DNA from 3 places in the Desulfotomaculum sp. 1211_IL3151 genome. Region 2 is predicted to be linked to each of the others. Evidence: riboswitches for the same ligand, from Rfam matches in the RefSeq annotation. Region 2 holds a riboswitch; each other region holds the start of a gene.
The links. A riboswitch is a leader RNA that binds a small molecule or an ion and turns the genes downstream of it on or off. The one in region 2 is predicted to bind cyclic di-AMP.

Region 1 (10,723 bases), on a different contig from region 2:
CCCGTTAAACGTTCATATCTTTGAATGTGGGACTTTACTCTGGCCACCAGTTCCGTCAAGCTAAAGGGTTTCGTTATATAATCATCCGCACCAAAACCAAGTCCTCTGATCTTATCGATATCTTCTCCTTTGGCTGAAACGATCAGCACAGGGATTTCAAAATTCCTGCGTATTTCCTTAACAATTTCGTAGCCATCTTTGCCTGGCAGCATCAAGTCCACAATAATAATATCGTAAACCCCGGTTAATGCCTTTTTTAAACCAAGTTCCCCATTCTGGGCGATATCAACTTTATATCCGTTAAACTGAAAGTAATCCTTTTCCAATTTGGCTATATGGAGATCGTCTTCAATGATCAGAATATGCATGGGGCAGATCCTTCCTCACTAGATATAGGTAGCATCAGTGTAAAACAGGAGCCCTCCCCCAAAACACTGGTTACCTGTATTTTTCCGCCGTGGGCTGCCATCAGTTCTTTAGCGATGGAAAGACCCAAACCGGTACTCATCAAGTCCTTTGTGCGTTCACTATCAATCCGGTAGAAACGATCAAAAATCCGAGTGATTTTATCTTCTGGAATCCCAGGACCGTTATCCTGGATAGCCAGACAGATAAAGCCTGCCTTCTGATACAACCTGATTTTCAGACATAGGTTTCCCGGCGGGCCATATTTGACGGAATTACCGATAACATTGTGAATCACCTGATAAATCCTTTTTCCGTCCAGGGTCACTTTATAATTTACGTCCGTATCATCCGTATACTGGAAGCCAAGGCCCCTTTCTTCAAATTCAAAGCGAAATTCCGCCATCAGGTCATCCATAAAGGCTTTGATTCCAATGCTTTCCATCTGAAATTCCAGTTGGTGCATATCCAGTTTAGAAAACAAAAACAAATCATCGATGAGACGGTTGATATATAACGTATTCTTTTTAATAACATGCAGGTACTGATCCAGTTTCTCCGGAGAAGTAACCACGCCGTCATGAATGGCATCAATATAGCCACCAATGGCTGTGATCGGAGTTTTTAAATCATGGGAGATATTGGCAATTAATGTCTTCCAGTTTTCTTCATACTCCTGTTTAAGGGTTTCATTCCTTTGCAATTTTGCAGCCATATCATTAAAAGAATCAATTAAGAAACCGATTTCATTAAAGGTTGTATGATCGATCTTAACATGATAGTTTCCTTTAGCAATTTCTTTAACACCATTATGCAGTCGGGAAATGGGAATGAAAATTCTCTTTTCCAAATGTGTTATCCAAATTAAATGAACAATTTGACTGAGGATAAATAAGCCAAATAAAAATGTGAGGACTTTGCTAACAGGGAATCTAAACATTAGGTAAATCAATAGGATGATCAGGAGTAAAAAAATTGGGCGCAGGAGTTTTAGAGCCCGGTGTGACCGGTCAAAATCCCTGTGCCAGTGGCCGTGATTGCGGTAGCGTTTGTAAAATTCATGCCTGAGCCTATGATATTCATGATGGTTAAATCTTTTATACCTGTTCATAATTCACCTGCAACATTTTTAAAATACCAAAAAACAAGAAAATTGAATTAGACACGGGAGTTTTAGCATGGTTCCTATGTCTAATTCTTTTATTTAAGCTACGTTATGGCTTGGTGGGTGCATGCTTTTTTACAAGCCAGGCACCCGGTACAGTTTTGCGGTTTATCCAAGCGGACATGCCGATGACAAAGCAAATTCATTTTAGCAAGCACATCATTGGGACACACTGCAACACATTGATAACATGCCTGGCACTTTTTTATGTTTATCGTGATGTGCTTGGTTTTTAGAATTCTTTTCCTAGGCTGCTGCAGGAATTGGCTAATCAGATGGTTCATCGGTTATTTATTGCTAAAGATCAGCTTGGCATGGATGTTAAGCGTGTGATTTTCTTCTAAACCGCCTGCCTGTTTGCCACTTAGCTTTAAATCAATACATTCCAGCTCATTCTTTTTGTTAATTGTGGCAAGTAGGGCCAGGTTGGGATTTTCCAGTGCGTGTAATTCTTTCATCAAGCAGTGCTCATGGTGGTGCCTGTGGTACTCTTGCCCTTGACGGTGTTCTTTCCTAAATGAATGTTTTAGTGCTTGTAACTCTTTAGGCAGTTCATCCAATTCTAACGTCATCCTAGTGGTATTATCCGGTTGTTCTTCAACCTTAATTCTTTCCAGCAGATCCAAAGCCAATGTCAGTTTAGAAAAAAAATCTTTCAACCCAAAGTGCCCGCAGCATCCATGGTGGAAACGAGCGTGCCTGTCTTTAAAAAAGCCTTCATGTCGGTGAGGATTCTGCCCATGGCTAAATTCATTGCTGCTCTCATGCTTGAAGCTTTTTCCTGCGTAGTCCATTTCCGTCTTAATCCTGGCTTTAACCATACCACTGGACAGGTTTTTGGAAAACTCGTTCGTCATTTGGAATAACTTTGCCTGATCCTTTATGCATTCGACCTGGAGAGAACCATTGAAATGATCCTTTTCTTTCATGGTTTTTGCGATACTATACATAAGTTTAATTTTGTTCATCTGAACACCCTCCTTTTTTCTGGATGAGGTTATTCTAAAGGACAAAAATAAACTTATCTTAATCAAATTATAAATTTTTTATAAATAAGAGTAAAACTAATAATAATAATTCCTAAGCAATCATGGGTTCAAACATATTTGCCTCTCTAAAAAATCAGCAGAAACAACTAGAATTAAGGTATTTAGCTGTCTAAGAAATTTTTTGTCTTCGTCTGAATGCCTTCGCCTTACCCGTAAAACATAGAAAACTCGCAAGACCTTGTATTCTAAGGCTTTGCGAGTTTCTTGATGTGTCAGATATGGTGCGCCTGGCAGGAATCGAACCTGCGCTTCCGGCTCCGGAGGCCGGCGCTCTATCCCCTGAGCTACAGGCGCAAAATAATTGTGCTTTTTTATTATAACAATAATTTGTTTTTTTGCAAGTGGATAAATGTTGATAGCAACAACTTTTAAATGATATCACAGCCTCTTGAATAGTTCAAGACCCTGAGTTAATTGCCAAGTTTGAAAATACGATTGACCATTAGCCATGAGCTAATGCCCATGGCTGACGGCTAAATAATGTCTCATCTAGCAACCAGTATGCGGAAAAATCAAAAACCTGCCTGTTTAATGGCCTCTTTTAGTATATGTGCTGAATTTCTTAGGGCAGTTTCTTCTTCCTCCGTCATACTTATAGGGAGTACCTTGTCTCGTCCAGAGCCATTGACAATTGTAGGCAAACTGAAACAGCAATCTTGTATTCCGTAGAAATCATTGATCATACCGGACACGGTCAAGATAGAATCTTCATCCCTTAAGACGGCTTCACAAATTCTTTTTATAGAAACAGCTATGGCATAATAGGTTGCCTCCTTACGCTGAATAATCTCATAGGCTGCCGTGCGCACCCGATTGGCAATTTCATTTCTACAGATGGGCTCCAAACCTCGTAATTTAGAAAATTGCTCTAGGGGGATCCCTGCCACATCTGCTGTACTCCAGATAGGTACTTCAGAGTCACCATGCTCACCAATTATATAAGCATGAACATTACGAGGGTCCACATTACAATAATCAGCCACTTCTGCTCTAAATCTTGAGGTATCCAAAATTGTTCCTGAACCAAATACTTGGTTTGCAGGTAGGTTCGATATCTTTAAGGCGGCATAGGTTAAAACATCCACTGGATTAGCAACAATTAAATAAATGGCATTCGGACAATATTTTAACAACTGCGGTAAACTATCTTTTAAAATACTAACGTTCTTGTTGACCAAATCTAACCGTGTCTCACCGGGTTTTTGATTGGCTCCGGCTGTAAAGACAATAATATTAGAATCCTTACAATCCTCAAAGGAGCCTGCATATACATTAATGGGTTTAATAAAGGCTGCGGCATCCCCTAGATCCATCGCCTCCCCTTCTGCCTTTGCGTGACTAACATCAACCAAAACAAGGTCACTGGCCAAACCACTGGACATAATCGCAAAGGCTGCAGTTGACCCAACAAACCCCGCTCCTATAATAGCTATCTTGGCTCCCTTTCTTAATTTCACCATTGTTCACCCCTCGATTAATTTTCAAATTAACCATCATCACCCCAGCTCATACAACGGAGGCAAAATATACACCAAAACACGGCTCATAAAGCCGATGGCGGATGACTGACGCCGGATGGTTCATTTAGTATTTCCAGTTATTAAATACCTATGTCTCATGTATTTTCCAAATATTGTGGATAGACGTAAATCTGGAAAACATGTACAATGGTTTGTAACTAAAATAACTAGGCCGAATCTCCGTTTACCGGAGTACGGGGGATCAAAATTTATGGGGTGAATCCGCAATTTTATGGAGGTGTTTAAAATGCGGTAGGGTGCCCTCAACCCGAACCCGTCAACTAACCTCGGAGGCCCCAAGGAGGGTAAAAGTACATATGCGTTTTTTGCACCGCCTTAAACGGGTCATCGTATCCTTGTGTCTTTTTGCTATCCTCATGCCATCAACAGCTTTAGCCGCTCAATATACAGTGGTACCTGGTGACTCACTTTATTTAATTAGTCAAAAAGTTGGTGTTAGTATTACTCAGATCAAGACCGCCAATGGTCTTACCAGTGATGTTCTTGACCCTGGGCATGTTCTTACAATACCAGAGGCTAAACCTACGGAGATAAGCTATACGGTGAAGTCTGGTGATAGTCTCTATGCCATCGCCCAGAAGTTTGGTGTTGGGTTAAATACTATCATGCAGGTCAATGGGCTCACTAGTTCTACCATTCATCCTGGCAAACAACTTATAATTCCAGGGGCAAGTGTGAGGAATACCGCCGCTCCAGTGGCTGCTACCGTAAGCCGCAGTGCCCAAAGACCGGTTATTCCCTATGATGATGAAGATTTCGATTTGCTGGCACGTCTGGTCACTGCTGAAGCAGGAGGAGAACCGATGGAAGCCCAGATTAGTGTAGCAGCGGTTGTTATTAACCGGGTACAAAGTTCCATTTTCCCCAATAATATTCGCGACGTAATCTATGCCCAAAACCAGTTTTCTCCTGTCAGAAACGGTTGGATCAATAAACCTGCCACAGCCAATGCAATTAAAGCTGCCCAGGCAGCATTAGATGGTAATGATCCTACCAACGGGGCACTATATTTCTTTGATAAAGGTTCCACCAACTCATTTCTTCTCTCCCTGCCTGTAGCCGCTAATTATGGCAAAATGGTTTATGCAAAGGCAAAATAAATAACATAAGCACTGGCATGAATGCCAGTGCTTGCTTATTTCTATAAAAACTGAATATCCTTATCGATTTCTACATTCTCCATCAATCGTAAGGTTGCTTCTATGGGCAAATGATCGGAAGCCAGTGTGTGATAGGTAGTTGCAGATAGGGTATTCCATTCAGAAGATACAAAAATATAATCGATTTGCTCTTGTGGCTGTTGCGCAGGGTAAGTTTTATAGGGTTCACCCATATCGGTTGCATCTTTAAGAATCGTGGTAAGTAATCGGTACTCCTCAGATGTAGGACCATTATTAAAATCCCCCACTAGAATACAGGGATAAGAACATTTACCAATAATTCCCAATATATCCCTTACTTGATCCATTCTCTCCTCACGCTTTAACCCTAAGTGGGTACAAAAAAAGCTAATCTTTCTATGTTTTAATAGAATGATTGCCTCGAGTAAACCCCTTTTTTCTCCCTTACTGGGAAGCATATACTGCCTGTACAGAAGCACCGGCCAATGAGATAGAATTGCATTACCGAACTGGGCAACCCCCCAGTTCAAGTTGGGCCCGTAAACCCAATTTTTGTATAGCAGCTGCCCAAGTGTTTTTGCTTGATGAACAAAATGGCTGCGCGGCATATGTTTATCTACTTCTTGTAAGCCAATCAACTTACCTCCAGTATATGCCAGGGACTTAGCAATTTGGTGAATATCAACTGCTCCATTTATTCCCTGGGCATGACGGATATTATAGCTAACTACCCGGATAGGAAACAATTTTCACCACCCCCATTAGCTAAGATAATGTCCATATTCAATAACCTTTCGATTAAAGTTTAGCATATTACTTAAATAAGACATCATTCCCCGCACATTGAGGTCTGGGGGTATATTGGCTGCTTTATTGGCCAAATTTTTCAGTCCTTTATCCAGCCCTTTTAATAAAAAGCCTTCTTGGGCAGCCAGGGGACTTATTAATTGTTTATCATCCCCAATTAAGCCTCGATCCGGAAGCAATATTAGGTTTCGATAAAGCATAAATTGCGCCAACTGCTCCCAGGATTTAGAAGTAAAGCCGATCACTGTCATGTTTTCATCATCCCAAACGATATCCATTGTTATTAGGCATATTTCCAGGGTCTTGTTAATGATCAAATTCCATTCGAGGTGATACTCTACCTCTTCCCCCATTGCTCTGCGCTCGGCATACTGTGCCATTTCTTTTTTAATGGCAGGTACCACTAAAAAAATGCTATCTGCCAAAGTACCTATAATTTCGGGATAAATAATAGCTCCACCCATAGCCCTCCCCCATAATAACGGGTTCTCATTCTCATTTGTCTCGTTGAAATATGCTATGCGTTTAGGTATCCGTATGCTACTTTTTGTCTGATGGCAATAACCCGTGTCATAAAATAAAAAAGTTGGAAAACGTTTTCCAACTTTACACCCTTAGCTATGCACCATTTACTTTTCTAAAGGCCGCATACAATTTGTAGCAGCAACCCATCTTAATTTTCTTTTCACCCTCACCGATACGGGTTAGTTGCATTTTGCCATTGATAATTTTCATTTTGGCTATTACTTTTGCCATACTAACACCTCCTATGTTCTCTTGAGAAAATTATAACAATCACAATTTTTAGAAGCAAGCCTTTCGGTCTAAGTTGCAATTGTAAAACAATTCATTTGATTTTAAATCTATTTTACTTCTTGTACTACTTCTTCCTCCTTACTAATACACATTAACAAAGTGGACAAGGAGGTACTTTTATGAAAGTAGACAAGGAAATCTTTCTTTGCCTAATAAGGGATTTTTCCTGGGGTAAGCTTAAAAAAACGATTTTTCCCAAAAAGTTAGACGAAAACTCCTTAGAAGTGCAAATTGAGCTGGCAAAAAAAGCCTGGCTAATTGCCCAGAATCAAATGGAATGGGCTGATCGGGATATGCTCGAGGCGGCTATTCTCCAGACCACCGCCTGTGAAAGAAAATATATGGCCCTGTTGCAAAAGGCTAGAAATGAACACTACCACATTTGGGATACAAAACAATTAACCCCTGCAACAGGTAGCCATAGCTAGCTGTTGCAGGGGTTGTTTTTATGGAGATTAGAATTTAGTCAAGTATTCTTCCAATTCCCAAGGACTTACTTGCATTCTATAACGATCCCATTCGATGGTTTTCGCTTCCAGATAACGTTCATAGATATGGGAACCCAGTGCATCTTTAACAACTTCATCTGCTGATAAGGCCTGGACTGCTTCATAAAGACTATTCGGCAAATGGGTAATACCCAATTCCTGCCGCTCAGCCGAAGTCATTTCATAAATATTTCGATCACAGGGTGGCGGCGGCACCATCCCTTTTTTAATACCATCCAAACCAGCCCTCAGGCAGACAGCCAAAGCCAAATAGGGGTTACAGGATGGGTCCGGACTGCGTAATTCAATACGGGTAGACATCCCCCGCTTAGCCGGAATACGGATTAATGGACTGCGGTTTTGAGCAGACCAGGCCACATAAACCGGAGCCTCGTAACCGGAAACCAAACGCTTGTAAGAGTTAATGGTGGGGTTAATAATAGCTGTGATGGCATCGATGTGACTCATCAACCCGGCGATATAACTCATGCTAATTTCACTCATACCATTCGGCATTGCTGGATCATAGAAAGCATTCTCACCATCCTTGAAGATCAGGGATTGGTTCAAGTGCATACCTGAGCCGGCCATGCCAAAAACTGGCTTCGGCATAAAGGTGGCATGAAGTCCGTGACGTTGGGCCACCGTTCGTACAGCCAACTTAAAGGTTACAATTTTATCTGCTACATCCAAAGCATCGGAATATTTAAAATCAATCTCATGCTGGCCAGGCGCAACCTCGTGATGAGATGCTTCAATCTCAAATCCCATTTGTTCCAGGGTAAGAACCATATCACGGCGGGCATCCTCTCCCAAGTCAATGGGTGTCATATCAAAATAACCAGCCCGATCATGCGTTTTGGTTGTGGGACGCCCCTCACTATCGACGTGAAAAAGGAAGAATTCTGCCTCTGGACCTACGTTCATGGAATAGCCCATGGCCTCTGCCTCGGCAATGGCCCGCCGCAAGGCATAGCGTGGATCACCGATAAAGGGTGTACCGTTAGGATTGTAGATATCACAAATTAAACGTGCCACTGCACCATCTCTTGGTTTCCAAGGGAAAACAACAAAGGAACTGGGGTCCGGACGAAGATACATATCTGATTCTTCAATACGGACAAATCCTTCAATGGAAGACCCATCGAACATTAACTCTCCAGCCAGGGCTTTATCCAATTGCTCTACGGTAATGGCTACGTTTTTCAATACACCAAAGATATCCGTAAATTGCAGGCGAATAAATTTTACATTTAAGTCTTTGCATAATTGTCTGACGTCATCGTTCGTCAATTTTGCCACACTAACACACCTTTCTCCATATCCTTACAAGGATAAGTATACTTTATAATAAAAAAAGCCTACAGATAGGTAAGAAATAATTATTACCCATTGTAGGCCTCATTGCCAAATCATATGCACAATGTGCTTTTCAATTATTTAAATTATATATGAAAATCTTAGAAATATCTACCCCTAAATATAGGACATTATGCTTCTGGAAAAACTCTGCTGCCTAAACTAATTAGTAGAAAGGCCTAGACAAAAGAAGCTTCCATGCCCTCCTGCATAATTAACCAAGAATACTTTCCACTTCAGCAGCATCGGCATCCATAATGTACTTGATGCCGCTTACCTGAGCTGCCTCCGGAGTTATCGCCACCAAATCATCCCGGGTAATGTATTCTAATGCAAATTTACGTGCACCGCACATAAACTGGCGCAGACCCTGAGATAAGCGTTCGAAGTAGGAGTATACGCCGATAGCACCTACCGGTAGATCCTTGTAGCGATCACCCAACTTCTCTTTCAATACAGCAGCGTTAATGAATATTTGCTCTAGGGTTTCACCGTATTTCTTATATTCATTGGGAACTTTGCCGGTTTTTAGCATTTCACCAATATTCTTACCAACCATAGCAGCGGTCAGTGGAGAACGTGCCATGGCAATAGCCTTAACAAAGGGAGCACTCATGGCCAGGCCTTTAAACATGTGATCTTCCAGCGTTAAGCCGCCCGCAATTGCAATGGGGGGCACGTATTCGCCCTTGTCAGCCAGTTTATCACAGTACTTCGTTAGCAAAGACTGAATGTAAACAGTGGGTAAACCCCATTCGTTCATCATCCGCCAGGGACTCATACCAGTACCACCACCGGCACCATCCACCGTCAGCAGATCAATTTTAGCGATGGATGCAAATTTTACAGCCCGGGCTAAGTCAGCAGGACGGTAGGCACCGGTTTTTAAGAATACGTACTTTGCACCAGCAGCACGCAGGTCTTCTACTCGCTTAACAAAGTCCTCTTCGCTAACCATACCAATGCGGGAGTGACGCTCAAACTCTTTGAAGGCACCGGCTTGATAAGCTTCCTGTACCTTTGGGTCCTCGGGGTTAGGCAATACAATGTAGCCCCGGCTCTTTAATTGCAGGGCACGTTCCAGACTATTTAGCTTAACTTCCCCGCCAATATCCTTAGCACCTTGGCCCCACTTGATCTCAACTGCTTCTACCCCCAGTTTTTCCAAAGCATATTCCTGTACACCAAGCATGGTATCCTCAACATTGGCCTGAACAGCAATGAAACCGGTACCTTGGGACCACTCTTGGAAATCCTTAATTCTTCTAGCTAAATTGGGAGAGTGAAACACCCGGCCATTTTTAATCTCCACATTGGGATCCATTGCGCAAACATTCTCACCGATGGCAATACCTGCACCGGAAATAGCACAACCAGCAGCCAGATGATCCCAGTTATCCGAAGCAATATTGGTAGAACCCATGGCAGCAACCACGATGGGTGTCGTAAGTTTCAGGTCTTTGTTGGCACCTAGATATGTTTCCAAATTAACAGCGGGGAAAATAGCCTTATTTGAATCTGCTTCAATTCCTTTAGCACCCACAGCCGTACCCATAATGTTAAAATGGGAGTAGTCCACCGGATAATCCTTTTGGGATGCAGAAGTTACCTTGCCGAAGGGTTGGGGGTAAAGACTTTCCTTGCCACGTATGGCAGATTTACCAATCTCGCAGAAACCAGGGCAGCCATCTAAACAAGTGCTGCACATACCGCTAAAGGGACAGTAGCTATCTGGGGTACGTAGTTTGGTTAGGGTAGCCGAACTGGCATTTGTGCCTTTACTATAAGTCATTTACATTACCTCCTAAAAATGATTCGTTTGTGCGTTTAAATACCTACCTTCCAACACCAAAGTCGGTGAAGAAAATCGTGGCTTAAAAAACAAAAACGCCCCAACCAGACCCTTACTTTAAAAGGTCCAGTTGGGACGCCTTTGCCCCTTTGGTTATTTACTTGGTATCTTTACTATACC
Region 2 (10,723 bases):
CCGGTGGTGTGAATAGTCCCGTGCGAGCCTTTAAGTCGGTGGACATGGATCCACCTTTTATTGCCCGAGGCGATGGTTCCCATATGTGGGACATGGATGGCAATGAATACATCGATTATGTTTGTTCCTGGGGTCCCCTGATTTTAGGCCATCGTCATCCGGCGGTTGTGCAAGCCATTCAACGTTGCTTGGAGCGGGGCACTACCTACGGAGCACCCACGGATTTGGAAGTAACCTTAGCCGAAAAGGTGGCAGAGGCACTGCCTGCGGTGGAAATGGTTCGCATGGTCAACTCCGGTACCGAAGCCACCATGAGTGCCCTGCGATTGGCCCGGGCCTATACCAATCGGAATAAGATTGTTAAATTTGAGGGTTGTTATCACGGTCATCATGACTCCTTATTAATTAAAGCTGGTTCCGGGGCCTTGACCCATGGTGTTCCCACCAGCCCGGGGGTACCCGAAGACATTGCCGGCAATACCATCAATGCCTGTTATAATGACCTAGAGCTGCTGGAGAAAATCTTTACGGAAGTTGGTTCGGATATTGCAGCGGTTATTGTGGAACCGCTGGCCGGCAATATGGGTGTGGTGGCACCGGCAGAGGGCTTTCTGCAGGGCTTAAGGAGTCTGTGCAATAAATATGGTGCCCTGTTAATTTTTGATGAGGTTATCACTGGCTTCCGCCTGGGCTATGGCGGTGCCCAGGCCTATTATAATGTGCTGCCAGACTTAACCTGTCTGGGTAAGATTATTGGCGGCGGCTTGCCAGTTGGTGCCTACGGCGGCCCCAGGGAGATTATGCAAATGATTTCTCCGGCTGGGCCAGTCTATCAAGCAGGGACACTCTCGGGCAACCCCCTGGCCATGACCGCGGGTATCGCAACCCTGGTGCAGCTTCAACAGCCGGGGGTATATGAGGAGTTGGATCGCAAATCGGCCCTCCTGGCCCAGGGACTGGCCCAGGCCGCTCAGGCTGCCAATGTGGCTGTATCCTTTAACCGGACCGGGTCTTTGCAAACCTGCTTTTTTACCAGGGAAGCAGTAAGGGACTTTGCCTCTGCGGCTTCCTCTGATACTAAAAACTATGGAGTTTTCTTTAGAAGCATGCTGGAACAGGGCATTTACTTGGCACCTTCCCAGTTTGAAGCATCCTTTGTTTCCTTGGCCCATACGGAGAAGGACATTGAAAAAACAGTCGAAGCAGCTTTCAAAGCCTTTAAGGCGGTAGCAGAAAAAGAATAGCCTTCAGCCTATCGGATAGCATTTGGCCTTGGGCTTTGTTGGCTCCAAGTTATATGTATATAAAATAAATTGGCAGTCACCACTAGTTGATAACCAAAATCCTTGTGTTAGGAGGTTTGTTTATGATTATTACTACAACAGGAACCATTGAAGGAAAGGTCATTCGGCAATATTTTGGTCTTGTCAACGGAGAAGCGATCATGGGTGCCAACGTAGTGCGGGATATTTTTGCCAGCATTACGGATATTGTTGGCGGACGCAGTGGAGCGTACGAGAGTAAACTGGCCCAGGCCCGGGAGGTTGCCCTGGCAGAAATGACGGAACATGCTCGTCGTATGGGAGCCAATGCCATTGTGGGTGTGGATCTAGACTACGAAGTGATCAGAGAAGGCATGCTTATGGTAGCTGCCAGCGGTACAGCGGTATTGATATAGCCATGAGCCAGGACCCATGGATTTTGCACGGGTAAAAATGATAAGGGCTGTTGCACATGTCGTTAATGGTGCAACAGCCTCTTTTTTATCCGATCTGAAAGAATTTTAAAGATGATAGTATGCTAATGGTTTAAAGCCCACGGCCATTTTATAAAACCGTATCCAAATTTACTAGCAACCAGAGTTGATCTCCCTTTTTAACAACGCCCTTTAAATATTCTACGTTGTCACCAATTAAATTGGGTGGTTCCACTTCTTCTTGGGTGAAACGTCCAACCTCTAGAACACTGTCTACAATCATTCCCACCTTGTTCCCTTTGTTTTCTACGACAATTATTCTGGTATCCTCATTTATTTCTGTTTCGGGTAATCCCAGTCTTCGGTTGAGGCTGATAACAGGGAGAATTGTACCGCGTAAATTAATAATACCTTCCACATAGAAATTCGTGTTGGGTAATCTAGTTACTTCGGCCATACGTATGATTTCCTGGGTTTCATTGATGGGTAGTGCATACTGTTGGTCGTTTAATTGAAAAACCACCAATTGATCTTCCTGACCCACTGCCATAAATATATCACCGTTCCTTTCATAATAGAAAAATATTCCTAACTTGAAATTCCTGCATCATAGACCCGTGACTGGAAACAGTTCCCTGCCTCTCCGCCAGAGAAGTCTCCACAGGCGTAAATTCACAAAGTAATTTTAAGGGCTTGGGACGATGACCCTTGTTTTAGTATGCGATTAAAAGAATTTAGGTGGATATATTCGACATTAAGGCAATATTTCCCTTTGAGGAATTACGTAATACTTAAAATTGAGGATAAAGAATTTTCAGAAAAGATGCAACCAACCCATTGACTGGTAATTCGTATCAGATATAATAAGAATAGACCTGACAAGTTAGGGCTTCCTGTCTTGGAGGGTGTAAAAACGGATGCAATTTCCCTCAGGAGAGAGGCTAGTGTGCCTTGGACCAAGGGGTGTGCGGTTTTGCTTGTACACTACCCGTCTGCCTTTCTCTGGCTTGACGGGTATTTTAATTTTAGTTGGGAGTGATTAAATGTTACGTCGTATTGGTGTTGTGGGGATCATCATTGAGGAACGGGACAAGGCACCAGAAATCAATAGCATTTTAAGTCGCTATGCCGAGATTATCATTGGCCGCATGGGTATTCCCCATAAGGAAGCAGGGCTTTCCGTTATATCCCTGATTATCCAAGGTACCAATGATGAAGTTGGGGCCATGACCGGTAAACTTGGCAACATTAAGGGAGTTCAAGTAAAGACAGCCCTTAGCAACAAATACTGATCAGGCATCCGCTTTGGGGCATTTCTTGATGATCGGCTGTTAACGATTAGCGTAAAGACTAAAAACCAACATGGGACTTGGGTCAGCGAAACAAATTAGAAGTGACAATTAGGAGGAGGCTGAATAATGGATCACACCCCTAAGGGCAATCGGTTGCATATCGCCCTTTTTGGCCGGCGTAATGCCGGCAAATCAAGCCTTATTAATGCCTTAACCAATCAAGATATCGCACTGGTCTCCAACACCCCCGGGACCACCACCGATCCCGTTTATAAGGCCATGGAGATTTTACCGGTGGGGCCGGTAGTTCTTATTGATACACCAGGCCTTGATGATAGTGGCAACCTGGGGGAACTTAGGGTTAAAAGGTCGATGGATGTATTTAATAAAGCAGACCTGGCTCTATTGGTTGTTGATGCCCAAAACGGCTTTACCGAGTATGAGTTAAAGATTACTCAGCACTGCCAGAACAAAAAAATCCCCACCATTGTGGTCTTTAACAAAATTGATATCCAAGGGGTAGCTGAACAGGATATCGAGCAGGCCAAGGCAGCATTTTCAAGGGAACCAGTGCTGGTTAGTGCTCTTACTGGCCAGGGGATAAGTGAGTTAAAAGCAGCCATTGTCAAAACAGCTCCGGCAAACTGGGATGACCGGGTAATTGTAGGTGACCTATTAAATCCCGGGGATACGGTTGTGCTAGTAACACCCATTGATACAGCAGCACCTAAAGGACGTTTGATTTTACCCCAGGTGCAAACCATCAGAGATATTCTGGACCACCAGGCAATGGCCTATGTTGTTAAAGAGAGCGAGCTAAGGGAATGTCTGGGCAATCTAAATAAAAAACCCAAGCTAGTTATTACCGACTCCCAGGCCTTTAAAGAAGTAGCGAGAGATACACCGGAGGATATTCAATTAACATCCTTTTCGATACTCTTTGCCCGGTATAAGGGGGACTTAGAGACATTGGTGGCAGGGGCAAAGGCTATTGGTAATTTGCAACCAGGTGACAAGGTGTTAATTTCCGAAGCCTGCACCCACCATCGTATGGAAGATGATATTGGTACGAAAAAAATACCCGGTTGGTTACAAAAAATTGTTGGCGGAGATTTAGAATTTCACTGGAGCAGTGGCCACAGCTTTCCCGAGGATTTGACCGAGTACAAACTGGTGGTGCACTGCGGGGCCTGTATGATCAATGGAAGGCAGATGTTGTCCCGGATGATGCAAGTACAGCAGTCAGGTGTACCCATGGTCAATTATGGCGTCTGTATTGCCTATATCATGGGAATCTTACATCGGGCTTTATCACCCTTTCCAACCATTCAAGCAATGTTAGCTGACCAAAATTCATAAACGAAGGGGGAACTGCCTTGGGGGAAAATTTTAGCCTGGCCCTAGCTAAAGCGGCCACAGGTGATAAATTATCCAGGCAGCAGATCATCGATTTATTAGGTGCACTGCCAGGAGAAGAAGAAAACCAGTTATTTAAGTTGGCGGATCAAGTAAGAAAACAACATTTTGGTGACGAGGTGCACCTCAGGGGAATCATCGAATTCTCCAATTATTGTCGTAATGACTGTTATTATTGTGGTCTCAGGAGAAGCAATAAACAAATTCAAAGATACCGTATACCCCTGGCGGAGATCATTAAAACAGCTCAATATGCCGCAGAACTGGGGTATGGTACCATTGTTTTGCAGTCAGGGGAAGATCCCCATTACAGCGGTTCCGAACTGGCAGAGATCATTCGGCAAGTGAGGCAGGCCGGCAATTTTGCCATCACAGCCTGTGTGGGAGAACGCAGCAGAGAGGATTTTGCTCGGATGAAAGAAGCAGGAGCGGATCGCTACCTGCTCAAACATGAGACCGCAGATCCCAATTTATTTACGCAGCTTAGGCCAGCAACCACCCTGGTGGAAAGAATAAAAAAAATTGGCTGGTTAAAGGAATTAGGCTATCAAGTGGGTTCTGGCAATATTGTGGGGCTGCCTGGTCAAACAGTGGCAACACTGGCAGAGGATATCCTTTTATTAAGGGATTTAGATGTTGAAATGGCGGGCCTCGGACCCTTTGTACCGCATCATCAGACACCGCTAAGGGATAGCAAACCAGGGGATCTTAGCTTAACCCTAAAAACCCTTGCCGTGGCCCGGCTGGTGCTTCCCCAAACCCATTTACCGGCCACCACAGCAATAGGGACTTTACACCCTGCGGGACGTCAAATGGCCCTCGGCTGTGGTGCCAATGTGATTATGCCCAACTTATCTCCGGAAAGTTACCGTGAAAAATATCAAATTTATCCGGACAAGGCCGGTAGTAAAGAAAACCCCGCTGAATCCCACCGCAAGATTACCGCCTTGTTAACAGAGGTGGGACGAAGCATTAGTACAGGACGGGGCGATAGCCCAAAGGAAAAATTTAAGAATGAGAGGTAGGGGAAAGGCATGTCCATTAACAAAGCGGATATTTACCAGCATCAATGGGAAGCTGCGGATTTTATCAACGAGGGAACCATAAACAGCCTATTGGAAGAGGGGAAAAAAGCTGCACCGGCCAGAGTGCGGGAAATTATCGAGAAGGCCAGGGAAGCAAAGGGTTTGACACCGGCAGAAGTAGCAATTCTCCTGCAAAATGACGATCAGGAATTACTGGATTTAATGTTTAAGGTTGCCGGTGAAATAAAATTGAAAATCTATGGTAAAAGACTGGTCATGTTTGCTCCCTTGTATATCAGTGATCACTGTGTCAACAACTGTGTTTATTGTGGTTATCGTAGAGATCATCAATTCAACCGGCGTAAATTAAGCCAAGCGGAAGTGGCAGAGGAAGTAAAGATTTTAGAATCCCTGGGCCATAAGAGATTGGCCCTGGAAGCAGGAGAGCATCCTGGTGAATGCTCCATTGAGTATGTTTTGGAATGCCTAAAAACCATTTACAGTTTGAAATTTGAAAACGGCAGTATCCGCCGCTGCAACGTAAACATAGCTGCCACCACCATCGAAGAATATCAGCTGCTAAGGGAAGCAGGTATCGGAACCTATATCCTTTTCCAAGAAACATACCATCGGGAAACCTATAAAAATATGCACCCCAGTGGTCCCAAGGCTGATTACGATTGGCATACCACGGCCCATGATCGAGCGATGTTAGGGGGCATTGATGATGTAGGCTTTGGTGCTTTGTTTGGCCTATACGACTATAAATTTGAGGTCATGGGCTTGATGCTGCATGCTCAACACCTTGAGGAACGTTTTGGCGTAGGGCCTCACACCATATCCGTGCCCCGTCTGCGTCCAGCTCAGGGCATCGACTACGAAAGCTTCCCGTATTTGGTTAAGGACGAGGAATTTGCGAAGATAGTTGCTATTGTTCGTCTGGCTGTTCCCTATACCGGACTTATTTTATCCACCCGCGAGCGACCGGAGCAGAGGGATATGCTGCTGAACTACGGTGTATCTCAAATATCCGCCGGCTCCTGTACCGGGGTAGGTGGTTATAAAAAGGAACAAGAAAAGCAAAATTGCACCAGCGGCAGCTGTGGCGAAGAAGAATCACCGCAATTTTATGTTGACGACCACCGCCATCCCGATGATGTATTGCGCAATGTTTGTCAATCTGGCTGGCTTCCCAGTTATTGCACAGCCTGTTACCGCAAGGGCCGTACGGGTGATCGCTTTATGGCTTTGGCAAAAAGCGGGGAGATTCAAAACGTCTGCCAACCCAATGCAATTCTTACCTTTAAAGAATATTTAATTGACTATGCATCCCCAGAGACAAGGGCAGTTGGTGAGGAGACTATCCGCCAACATTTAGCAGAAATTAAAAATGATCAGATTAGAAATTTGACGGAAGCGAGAGTAAAACAAATTGAGGACGGGGAACGGGATCTTTATTTCTAAGATTTAATTAACAAAATATAATTCCACAGGGACTGTGTTTTACGGTGCAGTTCCTGTTTTTTTTATTAAGCCGGGACTTTCCCTATTTTCCTGCCTGACCAGGGGCAAGTGTGCCAAGTTTTTCTAAAAAGCCTTTTGCTTTTTTGGATACGGGGTTATAATATGTAGCTAGTATAATATATTATGGAGGAGCTTATTGTGGTAAATCATGACCTACATCTGGCAAGGTATGTTACCATTGCTGCAGATATAGCCGAACGAATTGTCCGGGGAGAATATCAGGAAGGGCAAAAAATATTTGGCCGATCCACTTTGGCAGGAAAATATAGTGTTTCACCGGAAACCATCAGACGAGCACTAACCCTCTTACAAGAGGTGGGCATCGTTGATGTGGTTCCTGGTATTGGTGTGGTGGTTAAGTCTGTTTCAGCGGCTCAAAAATACTTGGATGATTTTGATCAGCGGATGGTTTTGACTGGTATCCATGAAAAATTACATGAACTATTAAAGGAAAGAGACCGTGTAAATGGTGAAATTTCAAGACTTTTAGAAGACTTATTACAACACACCTACCATTTGGAAAGCCGTTTAAATAAAATTGAAGATTGGAAGGTCTTACCCGATTCCATTCTGGTCGGAAAAACATTGGCCCAAAGCAGGCTCAATGAAAGTAAAGTATTGGCGATTGTTCGCAAAGGGCAAGGGGATATTGTTGACCCTGCTCCAGATAGTCGTATTTTGGCCGGGGATATTATAACCGTGTATGGACACCTAAATGCTTCTGACAATGAAGGTTTAATAAGGGTTTAAAAGGAAATTTGAAAGGTAATTCCCTTCGGAATGCCTTTCTTTTTTATTTACATACAGGCAACTTACATGGTAAAATGAGTTGTGACAACTTACAAAAACTAGATAAATGTTTGTAGGAGCTGAATCCTGTTCATACAGGAGCGGAGGACCCGATTTTTGGGGTGAATCTGATTATATTCAGTAGGGTTTTAACCTTTCGACCCGAACCCTTCAGCTAACTTCGTAAGCTATAAAGAAAGGGGGTTTTTTTATGTCTGTACATTTAATTTCAGAAGATTTTCGGTCGGAACAAACTAAAAGAAAAATAGCACTTAAAAGGGCCAAGGAGTTAAAATCAAACATTAGTGGTTACCTGGAGAACAAGGTTAACATACGTAATGGTTTTGAAATTCAGGAGCAGTATAACCTTGCTAAAAAGAATATTCTGAATTTTTTTCAGGCGGATGAGAAACAATGGCAGGATTGGCGTTGGCAAATGGCCAAGCGAATTAAAGATGTTAAGGTTCTAAGTCAACTGGTTGATCTTACAACTGATGAAAAAGAAGCAATCGAAAAGGTTGGGCGTCAATACCGTTGGGCTGTTTCTCCCTATTATATGGCCCTGGCAATGGCCAGTGGGCATGGCGGCCCTGTATGGCTGCAGGCTGTCCCCTGTGTAGAAGAAATTTTGGATCGCTATGGCGTTGAAGACCCTATGGGAGAAGAATATACTTCACCTGTGCCGGGGGTGACCAGAAGATACCCGGATCGTCTTATTATTAATGTTACGAACCAATGTGCGATGTATTGTCGACATTGCCAAAGGCGTAGAAATATTGGCGAAATTGATGTTCACAAATCAAAACAGGTGCTGCAAGGAGCACTGCAGTATATCAGAGAGAACACTGAAATAAGGGATGTCTTAATAACAGGCGGCGATGCCTTGTTATTATCAGATAAACAAATTGATTGGCTGCTCACGGAATTAGATAATATTCCCCATGTGGAAATAAAACGAATCGGTACCAGAACACCTGTCACAATGCCCCAAAGAATTACACCGGAACTTTGCAGTATTTTAGAAAGCCACCCACCGCTTTATATCAATACACAGTTTAATAGTCCCTTGGAAGTTACACCTGAGGCAAAAAAGGCCTGCGATATGTTGGTTAAGGCAGGCGTAGTCCTTGGTAATCAGGCTGTTTTATTAAAAGACATTAATAATCAACCAGATGTCATGAAGAGATTAAACCAGAGTCTATTGACCATCCGTGTTCGGCCCTACTATATTTTTCATGCTAAGGCAGTAAAGGGAACCAGGCATTTTATCACTGGTGTTGATGATGGTATTGCTATTATGGAACAACTGAGAGGCTATACATCTGGACTTGCTGTTCCCACTTATATTATTAATGCACCCAATGGCTATGGGAAAACACCCATATTGCCACAGTATATTCTAGAGAATAAGGATGAGCAGGTAGTCATGCGAACCTGGGAAAAGAGGGTTATTTCCTATAATGTTACTGGTAAACACTAAGTTTTTAGACCTGTCATAATAGTATGACAGGTTTATTTTTTACCCTTGACACGAACATAGGTTTGGTAATAAAATAATAAAAACAAATGTTCGGGAGGAGTCATGATGAAAAGTGCGGAGATGGTGATGGATTTTTCTATAACGCATCAACTGGTATGTGAAGAAACGGAAGCCGATCTATATGAAGGTACCCGTCAGTGGTTAGAGGGGGATGACTCAATTTTTGTCAAGAGATTTGGCCTGGCGGTAATTTGTTTTTCGGGCTTATATTTTATGGGACAAGTATTCAGGATTTTGTTTAATTAATAGCCCGCTACCGGGTTATTTTTTTTTGCCAATGCGCCATACTAGGGTTAGCCGATAGTAGATAGGGGGAATCCGGTGACCAGAGTATATGTGTTGGGGGCCGGTGCAGGAGCAGCATACAGAGGCTCATATCTTGGTGAAACAAGCCCGGTGGCTAAAAATTTCTTTCAAAAGGCCATGCGGGTTATTAATATTCATCAAATCAGAGAGAGGTACTATGAAGATGAAGATATGACTTATAATCATATATTTCAGTTTATTGAGAGATTATGGGGTGTTTCTAGGAATGAGGTAAGTAATTCCAACCTGGATATGGAAGAAGTATTAACTTTATTAAATATTGAAATGGAAGAGGACCAACCAGGACGGGAAAGACTTTTAAAGGCCTATGAGGAGTATCTGCTGCTAATGGCACTGACCTTTGATAAAATTTTATACGGGGATCTTTGTCCCTACCATAGCAAAATAGCGGCCTCCTTAAATCCCGGAGATACGATTATATCTTTTAACTATGAATTACTAATGGATTACGCTTTACTTAGGGCAAACTTACAAAGGAAAATGTGGTGCATCCAAGATGGTTACGGTATTTCTTGCCGATATTTAAGTGGATCAATAATGCCCCTTCACTCTAAGCATCAGAATGACTCGGGGCCGGCTAATTGTGCCAAGGTAAAATTACTTAAACTTCATGGTTCTTTAAATTGGTTGTACTGTCCCCAGTGTGGTCAGCTCTATGCCTATGAACATAGTGATGGGGGAGGACACAGTGTGGTAATAAATGGTATAGCCAATATGATTCAGTGCACCTCCCAACATTGCTGCAACAAACTTAGTAGAGTCATTATTCCACCCACCTTAATGAAAAACTACCAATCGATCCCTTTTATTCCGGAGTTATGGCACCAAGCCCGCAGGGCACTGGGGTTTGCATCGGAAATTGTTGTTATTGGCTATTCTTTTCCCACAACCGATTTTCGATCCAATTGGATGTTTCGCAAGGCTATGGTGGATAACAAAGAACTTAAAAAGGTAACAATTGTGGATAAGGCAGAAGGATATCAATTGGAAACATTGTTAGATAAACATAAGAGTATTTTTAGGGTTAAAGATGTTGATTTTTACCCCGATATTGGTGCCTTTACGCAGACACTGAAGTAAATCAGCTTAAAACTCTTGGGTTCTTGAGCCTTGG
Region 3 (10,723 bases), on a different contig from region 2:
AACAATCACACCCTGGTATAAACAGGTAAGCCGCCCAAGGGTTGGGCGGCTTCTGCAATGTAGTATCTAAGCACCACGAATGGTTAAAGTAGCATCGTCGATTCTGACAAAGGATCCGGTGTCTCCTGGTTCCCTGGTAAATACGATGGATACGTTACCGGACACAGCACCTTCCGGCGCAGCATTGGAGGTAACACATTTCCTGGTCCAGGTTCCATTAATTTCAGTCTCCTGGAAGGTAGTAACCTGGGAAGAATTGATTTCTTGACCTGCTTCATTGTAGAAGGCAATTTTAGCATCGACCCTATAGTTTTCGATGATGCCATTGGGTACAACATCTTGGATGTAGAAGCAGAATTCATACCGTAAGCCGGGACGAATCACTTCATTGGGAATACTCTGTACTAAGGAAGCTGTTTCAGCCGTTGGATTGATACAGTCAGATGTGGCAGGACCTCCTAAACCAACAGAGAATGAACCGTTACCATTTCTGCCTGGTTCACCTGGTGCTACGTTGGAAGTTTGCCATACATCTAGGATACAACCAGAGAAAGCTTCAAAGCCGGTGTTTGCCAGTACTTGCTGACCTACTAAATCCTGATCAGGCAGACAGGTTTGGATGAAGATTTGTTGATCTTCGGTAATTTTCAGAATAAAGCTAACCGTAGCTGTTTGATTAACCCTGGTCGGACGTGGCATATTAAAGGCAACGTCAACATTTACATCCTTAAAATCAATGTCAATATTGCTGGGATTCATAATCGGCAGCGGTGGGTTAAGTTTTACCGTCTTGGTAAATGGTACATCCTCACCAACATGACGAACATCGTCCTCCCGATTGACATAGTAAACTTGCTTGTGAATCGTACCGTGAACCGTGATACTCCTTAATTCCCTCGGGCCGCACTCCTTTTCAAAGGCATGCACCGTGGCCTTGGGGCTGTGGCAGAAATTATTCATATAGCCAGGAAATTTGCTGGGGGGAATTACGTTTTGACGGAAGTTCTCCATGTCACGGGGCTGAATGATCCCACCGTAAACTGGATCTGCCTCTAAATCCCTTACCACCACATCAATATGGTCAATCTTTTTAGCCAATTCATCAAGGCAAAGAGTATTATCTACTGTTATAGAATCTGTGACATCCGCTATAACAATTGGCAGTTTAACTAAGACGCAACCGGTAAAACCGTTAGGCATTTTACTACCTCCTTATATTTAATAAAATTTTATATTTAACCCTTGGCTTCGCAAGGAATCCTAATAACCTCGCCCACAGTAAGGACATTGGGATTTGTCAGTTGTGGGTTCGCTGCTTGAATGGCCTGCACAGTAGTTCCATAACGCTGGGCCAATTTAGCTAAGGTATCTCCTCTGGCAATTGTATAGTTAAAGACTGTGCCGGGAACACAGGGTGTGGTTGGCGGTTCGGTCGTGGGTGCCACAGTCGGCCTGGGAGTAAAACCTATCACCACATCTTGTTCCACTGTTTCTGTAATTTTGACACACACTTTTAGTACTGCTTCAACAAGGATTTCACAGTCTTCATCCAGTTTTGCATTGGCCCATTCAACTTCGACATTTACGTCTGCTCTGTTACCAGGACGTGCCCCAGGTACATCAATAAAGGTCTTAAAGGTGACTTTTCGATGCAGCATATGCAAGGATTTATCCGCTTTCATTGCTGTATAAAGAACTTCAAACTCTACGGTGCCCTTAATTAATACCTTATCATGAATAATATCGATGTCCTTAATGGTGACATCCCCGACGGAAATTTCCCTTACTTTGTCAATATCAGGCTTACCATAGGGAGGTTCCTTGGAGTCCCGAACGATAACCTGCTTGCATTCCTCCGCAACCAAGCTTTCCATATCCAGTCTGGCGGTTTCTACATCTGCACCTTCAATCGCAGTAATTACATCTACTTCTCTGTCTTCCACCACACGTGCTCTTACTTTTATTACAATCATGGGAGAGAACTTACAGCCGTTTATATCGGCAAGGTCCATCTTACAAGATTCCACCATGGCATCCATGTAGACTTCCATACCCTGTTCAGCACCTTCAACCTCAATAAAGTTACTGAATTTAAAGGTCCTTTCAAAGGAGTGAACATGGTCCTTATAATACTTTTTATCTTGTTCAAAACCATGCCCGTGCTTATGTCCATGTTCATGTTTGCCGTGATCATGTTTGCCGTGATCTTTCTTTCTATCTGCTCGATATAGACATTCCATATCCACTTCGCCATCAAAGAGGATCTTGTTCCTAATAATTCTGGTATTGGTTATCTCCACATCACACATGCAGCGGATAACATCACTAATAATGAGATCCCTTTCATCGGGCAGTTCAAACTCATCATCAATTAGGATCTGCTTGGTATTGCTTCCCACCACTTGCTGCAGGTTCATTCTTTCTGTTTCACAGTTATAACCCTGGGGACATTCTGTTAAGGCGTTGACCTCCCGATCTTCAGTTACCCTAACGGTTATTTGAAGTACAGCAGCAACATCGTAGTCGCAATCCCGGGCCAGTTTTATGTTAATATCCTCGACCTCAAAGTCGATTTCAACATCCATGCCTGGCCGGGCACCCTCTACTTCAACAAAATCTGTAAAATCAAATTCTTCGGTAAAGCTATGCACAGACTGATCTTTTTTGAAAGCCGAATACATCACTTGCACCCGCAAGGTTCCCTCTACAATCACCTTATTAGGGATTACTTCAACTTTCCTTAACTTAACGATTGTGTCAATGGAAAGAATCTCTTCCATATCGGGTGTACCTGAGGGTAGCGTAAAGCTGTCTCGAATTATGGTTTGTTCTGTGTTTTCGCCAACAAGCTGTTTTACCCTAATTTGTTCTGTCCCGACGATCTGATTAGCCGGTTGGTTATTTATCTGCCGGAATTTTGGCTTGGGACTTTTCCTCATAACCATCAATCTTAGCCTCCTTTCAAGATATCTCCTTAATATATATATTGGATTGGCTGTAGAAATGTGCTGAAATTGTGGTCAATCCTTAAGAAAAAGCAAAAAAACGGGAGGAAATTTTTTCTCCCGTTTACATTTTATGGAATTGTCTGTTGTACAAGTTATTTAAGTTGTCCAATTAATTGGCTATTTTATGACCCTTAGCGCCGAGCAAATTGCTGAACCCAGATGTAGCCAGAGCCAGTATAACTTTGATATACGCCTACACCAATTTCATTGTAATTGGCATTTAAGATGTTCGCCCGGTGACCGGGGCTGTTCATCCAATCCTTCACGACCTGCTCAGGAGTTTTTTGACCCATGGCAATATTTTCCCCTGCTGCTTTGTAGCTGATACCAAATTTACGCATCATATCAAAGGGGGAGCCATAATTGGGAGATGTGTGAGAGAAATATCTGCTCTGATACATATCCTGCGCCTTTACCTGTGCAGCTTTGGTTAAATCCTCTTTGGCAACCACAGGCTTTAGACCATTTTTTGCTCTTTCAGCATTAACCAAATCCACTACCTTCGTTTGAGCTTCATTCATAAAGGTAGTAGGCTCCTGGGGCACAGGTGTTGGCTCTGGTTGGGGAGCCGGCTTTGGTTCAGGTTGTGGTGCCGGTTGCGGCTCTGGTTTTGGCTCTGGTTTTGGCTCCGGTTTTGGTGCCGGTGCTGGCTGTTCCGGTTGCTGAATAGGCTCTGTAATGGGTTTATATGCTAATAGTTGAATACAAAGCTTACCAGAGCTGGTATCCGCAAAGGCCAAACCAATTCGATTGTATTTACTATTTAGGATCGAACTGCTGCCATAGTATTGAAGTTGCTTTTGGACCATCGATGCCACATCATTGCCGCGTACAGTGGTTTGTCCAAGGGTGCTATAACCACCGTTTTTGGCAATCGTTAACAGCATTGCGGAACTGGGAATTTGACCGGTTCTTTGATAATATGCCAAATTCTTGGCAGCTTGCCCGGACAGCTCTTGATCCGCCATCAGCGTTGCCAGACCACCTTTGGCGCGGGCTTCATTAACCAGTCTAACCATCTCTTGGCTATCATCGGTAGCCGCCATAGCTGACTGCGCCGTCATAACGGACATCATCATGGTTAATAGGAACAAGGTAGCCAGGAACATAGGAACTTTCTTCAAACGATACTGCATTTCTTTTCTCCTTTCCTTTTTGCCTCCGGAGTTAGCTGACGGGTTCGGGCAAGGAAATCCCTACCTTTAAAAGGATTCACCCCATAAACGGTTCCTCCGTACCCACTAAAGGGATTCGGCATCTGTAACTGGCGCTTTGCCTGTCCTAAATATACATAAATTAACCTAAATTGACAAAACCCGTAATAGCTGTTAATAATTTATTTAGTTGGTTAAAACAGGTGCACAAACAATTTTATGTAAAATAACACACTCTCCCGTGCGTATACCATATTTTTACACGGAACAAAAGCCCCGCTCTTATCGTCACGGGGCTTTCTTTCCTAGAACTCTACGTTTAGTTTATCCAAGACCACTTGAATATGATTGAAAACGGTCACCCTATCGGATCCGGCAAACAGTAAGCCAACTGCCCTATTGCCCTCTGTAAGGACTAAGGAACCACTATCTCCACCCTGGGATTTCATATCACAAATTACCTGATTGGAGAAATACGCATTACTATTGTCATCCATTTTTACTTGCATGGTGGTGCCTATGGCAGTAACTACTCCGGAGGTAATGCCCGTTGTTCTACCACTTTTAACGACCCTCATGCCGGGTTTTGCCTCTACAATCCCCTGCACTTTACCAATACCAAGTATCTCATCGGTAATCAGCTCGGGCTTGAGGGGCCGGGCAACAGCACAATCCACATGGTTTACTGCCCCTTCCCTTTTAAAGAATTTCAAATCATAATTGGGTCTAATCGTATGAACCAGCATGTTGGCAATCCTTGCTGCCCCGTTGGCTATGGGGCAGGTAGCAGGGGCCTCTCCCTTTTGGATAGGAATATACCTTAATAGTATTGCAATGCGGTCGTCCTTGGTGCCGCCATCATACTCACCTGGCTGCAATATAAGGTCTCCTGGGGCAGACCGACCGTCTTTCCCATCGGTGGCATTGGCTAAAATGTGGTTATTTGAAAGAATAAGTGGCTCTCCCGTGGTACGATCGCGTACCATTGCCCCAAAGGTGCCAGCCGTTACCCGATAGTGTCCCAAACTAAATCCGGGTTGGGCGGGTCTGACATGTTTTTTTCTATCATCAGACAAAAAACGAATTTCACCAACTTCCACAACATCTGTTTCTAAACCATTAATCCTAAAGGGTACCTGTTCCTCCCTGCTTAAGCTTTCAGAACGTTCCTTTTTGGAGACAAAGATGATAATTGCCTTTTGCTCGGTTCTTTGCATGCCCACATGTTTATAGCCGACACCTACGCCTACAACATTTTTAATTCCAAGCAAACGCCATTTGGCTTTCTCCACAGTTTTCAAAAAATTTAACATAAAGGAAATCCCTCCTAAAATGTCCTAGATCATCATATGCTGGACTTTAGGAAGGGGTACTATGGTTTTAATATTCCGTTCTGGGTATACCTAAGCGATGTTTTCCTCTGGTTTCCACACCACCAATACCTTCAAAACCGGTAATGGTACTTTTAATAATTTCCCTTAAGGCAATGGGATCTTGAATGGAAGTATAGGCTATTTTTTCAACCACAAACACAGGATCATAGGCATGAATTAATACCCTTTTGGGGGAACTTGCAAAATTGGCACCGGCACTTAATACTACCTCATAGCAAGACTGGCAGGCACCGGCAAATATCACTAAATCATCCCGACTTTTTTCAAAGGTACGGGCAATTTTAACTGCTTCGACAAAGTATTTTGAGTTGTGGTAATTATTTACATTGCTTAAATCCTTGGCACCCTTTTTAATGCCGTCATGCCCGGTAAGTACTAAAATATCTGGGTAATGTTTTTCAAGAAGAGCCAGCACCCTTTTGGGTTGCTCCTCTTCATCAATAGCATACCCGAAGGCTGGTATAGAAAGGTTACGATAGGTGGTCATACATAAGTCTAAATAATCCTTATCTCCGTCCAGGTGGAGTACTGTACCGGGCACATCAAAACCCTCAATGTCACTGTCGTCTCCTTTTTCTGGTTGAGCAGTGCGGGTCATACATATTCCATCGGCACATCTTTTAAGTCGATCTTTTCGTTCATCCATGCGCCTTTTCATAACCCGTCCCATAACTTCTTCGTTTTTCCTTAAGGTCTGGGTCCAATATTTGGAAATGTCTTTTACATCTACTTTAATTAAGTCATCTACTAACGAACTAGCAAACAGTCGTATATCCAATCCCTTAAGGACTGCGTAATCTTTACCATCTTGCCCCTGGTAAACGCTGTTAACCTTAAAGAAAATATCATTGCCATAGGATTTACGGGCAACAATATCACCTTCTTTAATCTTTGGCACGGCCTTACCCCCTTTCTACATCATCTTATGTTGGGGGTAATAGGGTTGTTACACATCTACCAGCCGCTAACTGTGGGGTCTTTGTTAATGCATGTCACGGATTTACGACCCTTCGATGGGCCTGCACAAAAACCCATTTCCCAGGGCCAATACCAGTCCCTGGGAAATGGCCTAACAGTCCAAAAGACTGACGGCGGATGGCTATTTCGTATACCTATCCGCCACGCAGGAAGCGGCAAAGGAATCTGGTTTGATCTTGGCCGCAAAGCCGCTACCCGTTACCATTCCCACCACTTCCCGAATCAAATCCTTTGTTTCGCCCTGGGTTCCCACATCAATATGTATTTCGACAGCTAAATGTTCAAGCCCATCTTCAAGTAGGAAGTTTGTTATCTTTGCTCCCAATTCAAGGCTCCGGGTTGTTTCATAATAAATTTTTTGACGTAGGCTTTTTATTTTACTTTGTATGCTTTTATGGTAGTAATATCTGGCGCCCTTCCCTTTACGATGAACAATAACCGCAGTTACAAAACAAGTTTCATGACGAGTCTGCGAATCCGTTCCTACCACAATTTTATAAGAGGAGCAGGGAAGGTTCTTAATATAACTTAAGATATCCCCCATCATCTCACGGAAGCTCAATTTACCTTTGGAAGGGCTAGTAAAGTCCATATATTCCTCCACTGGCTACTACTTAATCGATGGCGCAAAAGGTATTTGCTAATAACGCAAAATCTTGAATCGTCAGTGTCTCTCCCCTTCTGGAGGGTTCTATTTCTATTTCACTTAGTATTTTGAGCCACGTTTCCTTATCCGCCAACCCTGATCCAGTCAGTGAATTTAGCAGGGTTTTTCTTCTTTGGCCAAAGGCTGCACGAACAATCTTAAAAAACATTTCCTCACTTTGCAGACTCACGGGCGGGACTTTTCTTCTGGTTAACCGGATAACCGCAGATTCAACTTCCGGTGCTGGGTAAAATACGGTCTTAGGAACTTTAGCAACGATCTCGGGTACGGTATAATACTGCACAGCTACACTAAGGCTTCCATAATCCTTACCCCCTGGAGAAGCTTGCAAACGGTCCGCCACTTCCTTCTGCATCATAACAACCATTCGGTTCAAATTAAAACCACTGGTAAGCAAATGCATCAATAGGGGTGTCGTAATATAATAGGGGAGATTCGCCACCAAATTAAAACTTTTGGCATTGGGTCCAAAGGCACCGGCCGTGTATTCTGAGGCAATTTGGTCAAAATTTACCTTTAATGCATCCGCATGAACAACTTGGATGTTATCAAAGTCCGCCAAAGTCTCCTGCAGTATCGGCAATAGGGTTTGGTCAATCTCCACGGCAATGACCTTCCCCGCTGAGCGAGCCAAACGCCTGGTTAATACCCCAAGTCCAGGCCCAATTTCAAACACTAGATCCTCTGGGGCTAAATCCGCAGCATTGACTATTTTATCAATAATGTTAGCGTCCATGAGAAAATTTTGTCCTAAAGCCTTCCTTACCCTAAAGCCATGAGACTTAATAATTTCTTTAACCACGGATGGTGATGTTAATTCTCGCAAGGTACATTTCCTTCCTCTGTTTAGTCTATAGCTATTATACCCGTTATTTGGCAATCACAATAGGCTGTTAACTTAGTCATCCGCCATCAGCCAATTACGGTTGACACAAGAACTGCCCTAAAGTCCAAAAAGCTGAAGGCTAAAAAGGTCTCTCCAGCAAATGTGAGAGACCCCTTACTCCTTCTACAAAAGTTATCCTATAACAAAAACCATTTGCTACTCCAAAACATACACCCTCGTATTCCGCTTCCCCCAAGCAAGGGCTTCATTTTCTGATTCATAAAATAGGTCAATGCGATTTCCTTTGATCGCTCCTCCCGTGTCTCGGGCAATGGCTTTGCCATAGCCCTCCACGTATAATCTAGTTCCCAGGGGAATAACTGCCGGGTCAACTGCCGCTATCCCAGAACTGGGTGGTATACCTGAAGCCGTATTTTTACCAGTGTAGGTATACCCTGTTGCTAACATTTCCACTGCCCTGTTAAAACGAAGATCCTGACCACCACGGTTAACCATACTTAAAGTCCCGTATTGGGTCATACTATTTATAGGCCAGGCAATGACTTCTTTCGATTCGCAGTTTCTGGCCACCTCTATACCATTTTCATATCGAACAGCCCAAATCTCCCTTTGCAGACCTTCTTTTCCTTCCTTTACCTTTTTAACAATTCCCCGGTCCATTTGAGGGTTAGCAAGGCGTTCAGCCTGAAAGGGTATGGCCCGGTTATTATATTCTTTTTTAACATCTACACGGATTACCTCTATGTAAATGTTTTTTTCTAATTTCGTAGTTAATGCTGGTAGAACGATATCCTCCGGCTTTAATTGAATACCCTGTTCTTTCAATAACTCCTTAACATCCCTACTGCTTGTACGAACAACCTCGCTTTTACCAGCTACTTGAAGATGTACCGGTATCCCCCCGGTTACCAACTCATTTACAAAACCTTTTACCTCAACCATCATTTTAGGTATGGTTATTTTTTCTGACCATAGGGCAAAACCTAAAACCACCAAAGTCATGACAATTAAAACGGAAATACCGATCAACGCTGCTTTAGCAGCCTTTTTACTTGATTGTTTTGCTTCCAGCCCCGCTAATGTGGGACGTGGCGTTTGGGTAGGCCATTCCACTGGGCACCAATTCATAGAATCCCTCCCTTAGTGGTGCCAACCGGAACCAGAGCTCCTGGCTGACCCCTAAGTCTTATTAGGAATCTTTATTCTCCCAGTGAATGATACTTACCTCCTCAAAAATTTTTACATATTCCACGGTCTAACAACAGATAATCGCATTTTTTTAGAAAAGTGTACCCTCCGGTTTAGGCTATTATTCTACTAGATGCACTTTAATCGTACACCTACCCCAATGAATGGCTTGATCGTAGCTGTTAAAAAAAACGTCGATCCGATTGCCTTTAATGTCGCTACCTGTATCCGCAGCAACGGCATAACCGTAGTTTTCGACATATAATTTTGTTCCCAGGGGAATTACCGTGGGGTCAACTGCCACAATGCCCTCAGAGGGATAAATGCCCGTTGCCGTGCGGTTTCCCGTATGGGTGTATGCCGTGGAAACAACCGTTATTGTTTTGTTATCCTCTAGCGGCATGGAATTACTAAGGTTTCTGACGGCTCCCCCTGCCACGGATCTGGAGGTTCCACGTGAAACCATAACTTGTGGTCCATAAGCAACCAACTGTGGTTCTGGTTTTTTGACAACTTCTGTTCTTAATTGCTCCCTTTTTACTTCTTTACCATCCTGGTAGGTTATTTGAATATACTCCCGGCTCAGTCCACATCGGCCTTGTTTTATTACCCTTTGTTCCCCCGCCGGAAGGTTATAGTCCGGTTTTTTGACCACTTTATACTGGATAAGCTCCTGGTTTGTTATTTCCTCTGTATCAACCCTGGTTACATGTATAGATGCCCCATCCTTAACGGTTGAGTTTAAGGGTACCTCAACAATATCAGCTCTTCTTAAAGTTACATGTGCTTTTTGCAATGCATCCGCTACAGTTCCCCGAAACTGTATGACGGGAATCTCTTGTTGATCCACAATAATTAGCAGGTGTTTGGCACAGCAGAAGCAATAAACCATAAAGGCTATCCCAATAATGAGTACCCCTAAGAGGAGCCGACAGGCTTCATCTTGCCATAGCTTCTTATTTATTATCCCGATAACGATACCCCCTTTAAACATTTTAGTGCCCTTAGAAATCAATATATTCCTCCGGGACCTAAAATATGTCAGTTAAAGGGAGTGTTTGGTAATTTATTCCATTCCGTTGGAAATATCCTAAACAAAAGACGGATGGCTTTTTTTCAAGGGGACACGCCCGTTTAGTCCATTTCACGAATATACTATATCAGCGGTCATGCTTGCCTATATATACCAAGCCCGGCCATAGAAATAGAAAGGAGGTTTTGATTATGCCAAACGGCACTATCTGTCAACTGGTTAAATTGCCAGTGGTAATCGGTGACATCGTGACATCTGTGACGGTAGATAATGTTACCTGTCTGGATGAACAGGCTAAAAAGATCGATCATATCGATGTGGTTGTTCGTGACTTAGAGGGTGAACCGATTTTTGGCGGTACCCCACCTGCCCATGCCAATAACCCAGAAAATTTCTACCCAGGTTATCACCCAGCCAATTGCAACAGCCCAAAGGCCACTTTCCATGTAGGTGA

Region 1: it holds a riboswitch for cyclic di-AMP, as region 2 does, so the genes downstream of both, V6C11_RS15145 (LysM peptidoglycan-binding domain-containing protein) here and eam (glutamate 2,3-aminomutase) in region 2, are expected to answer to the same signal.
Region 3: it holds a riboswitch for cyclic di-AMP, as region 2 does, so the genes downstream of both, V6C11_RS04990 (CAP domain-containing protein) here and eam (glutamate 2,3-aminomutase) in region 2, are expected to answer to the same signal.

What each region holds. Positions count from the first base shown of each region.
Region 1 is NZ_JBAIYV010000051.1:181,896-192,618, forward strand. Features, by position in the region: gene V6C11_RS15120 (response regulator transcription factor) at 1-368, opposite strand, end outside; gene V6C11_RS15125 (HAMP domain-containing sensor histidine kinase) at 356-1,255, opposite strand; gene V6C11_RS18735 (4Fe-4S dicluster domain-containing protein) at 1,615-1,854, opposite strand; gene V6C11_RS15130 (hypothetical protein) at 1,858-2,538, opposite strand; tRNA gene V6C11_RS15135 (tRNA-Arg) at 2,839-2,913, opposite strand; gene V6C11_RS15140 (L-lactate dehydrogenase) at 3,132-4,079, opposite strand; cyclic di-AMP (ydaO/yuaA leader) riboswitch at 4,300-4,450, shown strand; gene V6C11_RS15145 (LysM peptidoglycan-binding domain-containing protein) at 4,457-5,260, shown strand; gene V6C11_RS15150 (endonuclease/exonuclease/phosphatase family protein) at 5,302-6,027, opposite strand; gene V6C11_RS15155 (hypothetical protein) at 6,043-6,552, opposite strand; gene V6C11_RS15160 (hypothetical protein) at 6,707-6,844, opposite strand; gene V6C11_RS15165 (DUF2508 family protein) at 7,024-7,332, shown strand; gene glnA (type I glutamate--ammonia ligase) at 7,360-8,694, opposite strand; gene V6C11_RS15175 (FMN-binding glutamate synthase family protein) at 8,966-10,543, opposite strand.
Region 2 is NZ_JBAIYV010000058.1:39,532-50,254, reverse strand. Features, by position in the region: gene hemL (glutamate-1-semialdehyde 2,1-aminomutase) at 1-1,244, shown strand, start outside; gene V6C11_RS16230 (YbjQ family protein) at 1,367-1,678, shown strand; gene V6C11_RS16225 (chemotaxis protein CheW) at 1,827-2,246, opposite strand; gene V6C11_RS16220 (TM1266 family iron-only hydrogenase system putative regulator) at 2,740-2,988, shown strand; gene hydF ([FeFe] hydrogenase H-cluster maturation GTPase HydF) at 3,115-4,347, shown strand; gene hydE ([FeFe] hydrogenase H-cluster radical SAM maturase HydE) at 4,365-5,429, shown strand; gene hydG ([FeFe] hydrogenase H-cluster radical SAM maturase HydG) at 5,439-6,893, shown strand; gene V6C11_RS16200 (GntR family transcriptional regulator) at 7,092-7,703, shown strand; cyclic di-AMP (ydaO/yuaA leader) riboswitch at 7,811-7,947, shown strand; gene eam (glutamate 2,3-aminomutase) at 7,954-9,222, shown strand; gene V6C11_RS16190 (hypothetical protein) at 9,328-9,528, shown strand; gene V6C11_RS16185 (hypothetical protein) at 9,604-10,689, shown strand.
Region 3 is NZ_JBAIYV010000025.1:12,810-23,532, forward strand. Features, by position in the region: gene V6C11_RS04980 (DUF3794 domain-containing protein) at 67-1,200, opposite strand; gene V6C11_RS04985 (DUF3794 and LysM peptidoglycan-binding domain-containing protein) at 1,236-2,945, opposite strand; gene V6C11_RS04990 (CAP domain-containing protein) at 3,140-4,144, opposite strand; cyclic di-AMP (ydaO/yuaA leader) riboswitch at 4,150-4,275, opposite strand; gene V6C11_RS04995 (hypothetical protein) at 4,468-5,475, opposite strand; gene yabG (sporulation peptidase YabG) at 5,543-6,454, opposite strand; gene V6C11_RS05005 (ribonuclease H-like YkuK family protein) at 6,656-7,126, opposite strand; gene rsmA (16S rRNA (adenine(1518)-N(6)/adenine(1519)-N(6))-dimethyltransferase RsmA) at 7,149-8,027, opposite strand; gene V6C11_RS05015 (3D domain-containing protein) at 8,244-9,176, opposite strand; gene V6C11_RS05020 (3D domain-containing protein) at 9,358-10,251, opposite strand; gene V6C11_RS05025 (hypothetical protein) at 10,461-10,723, shown strand, end outside.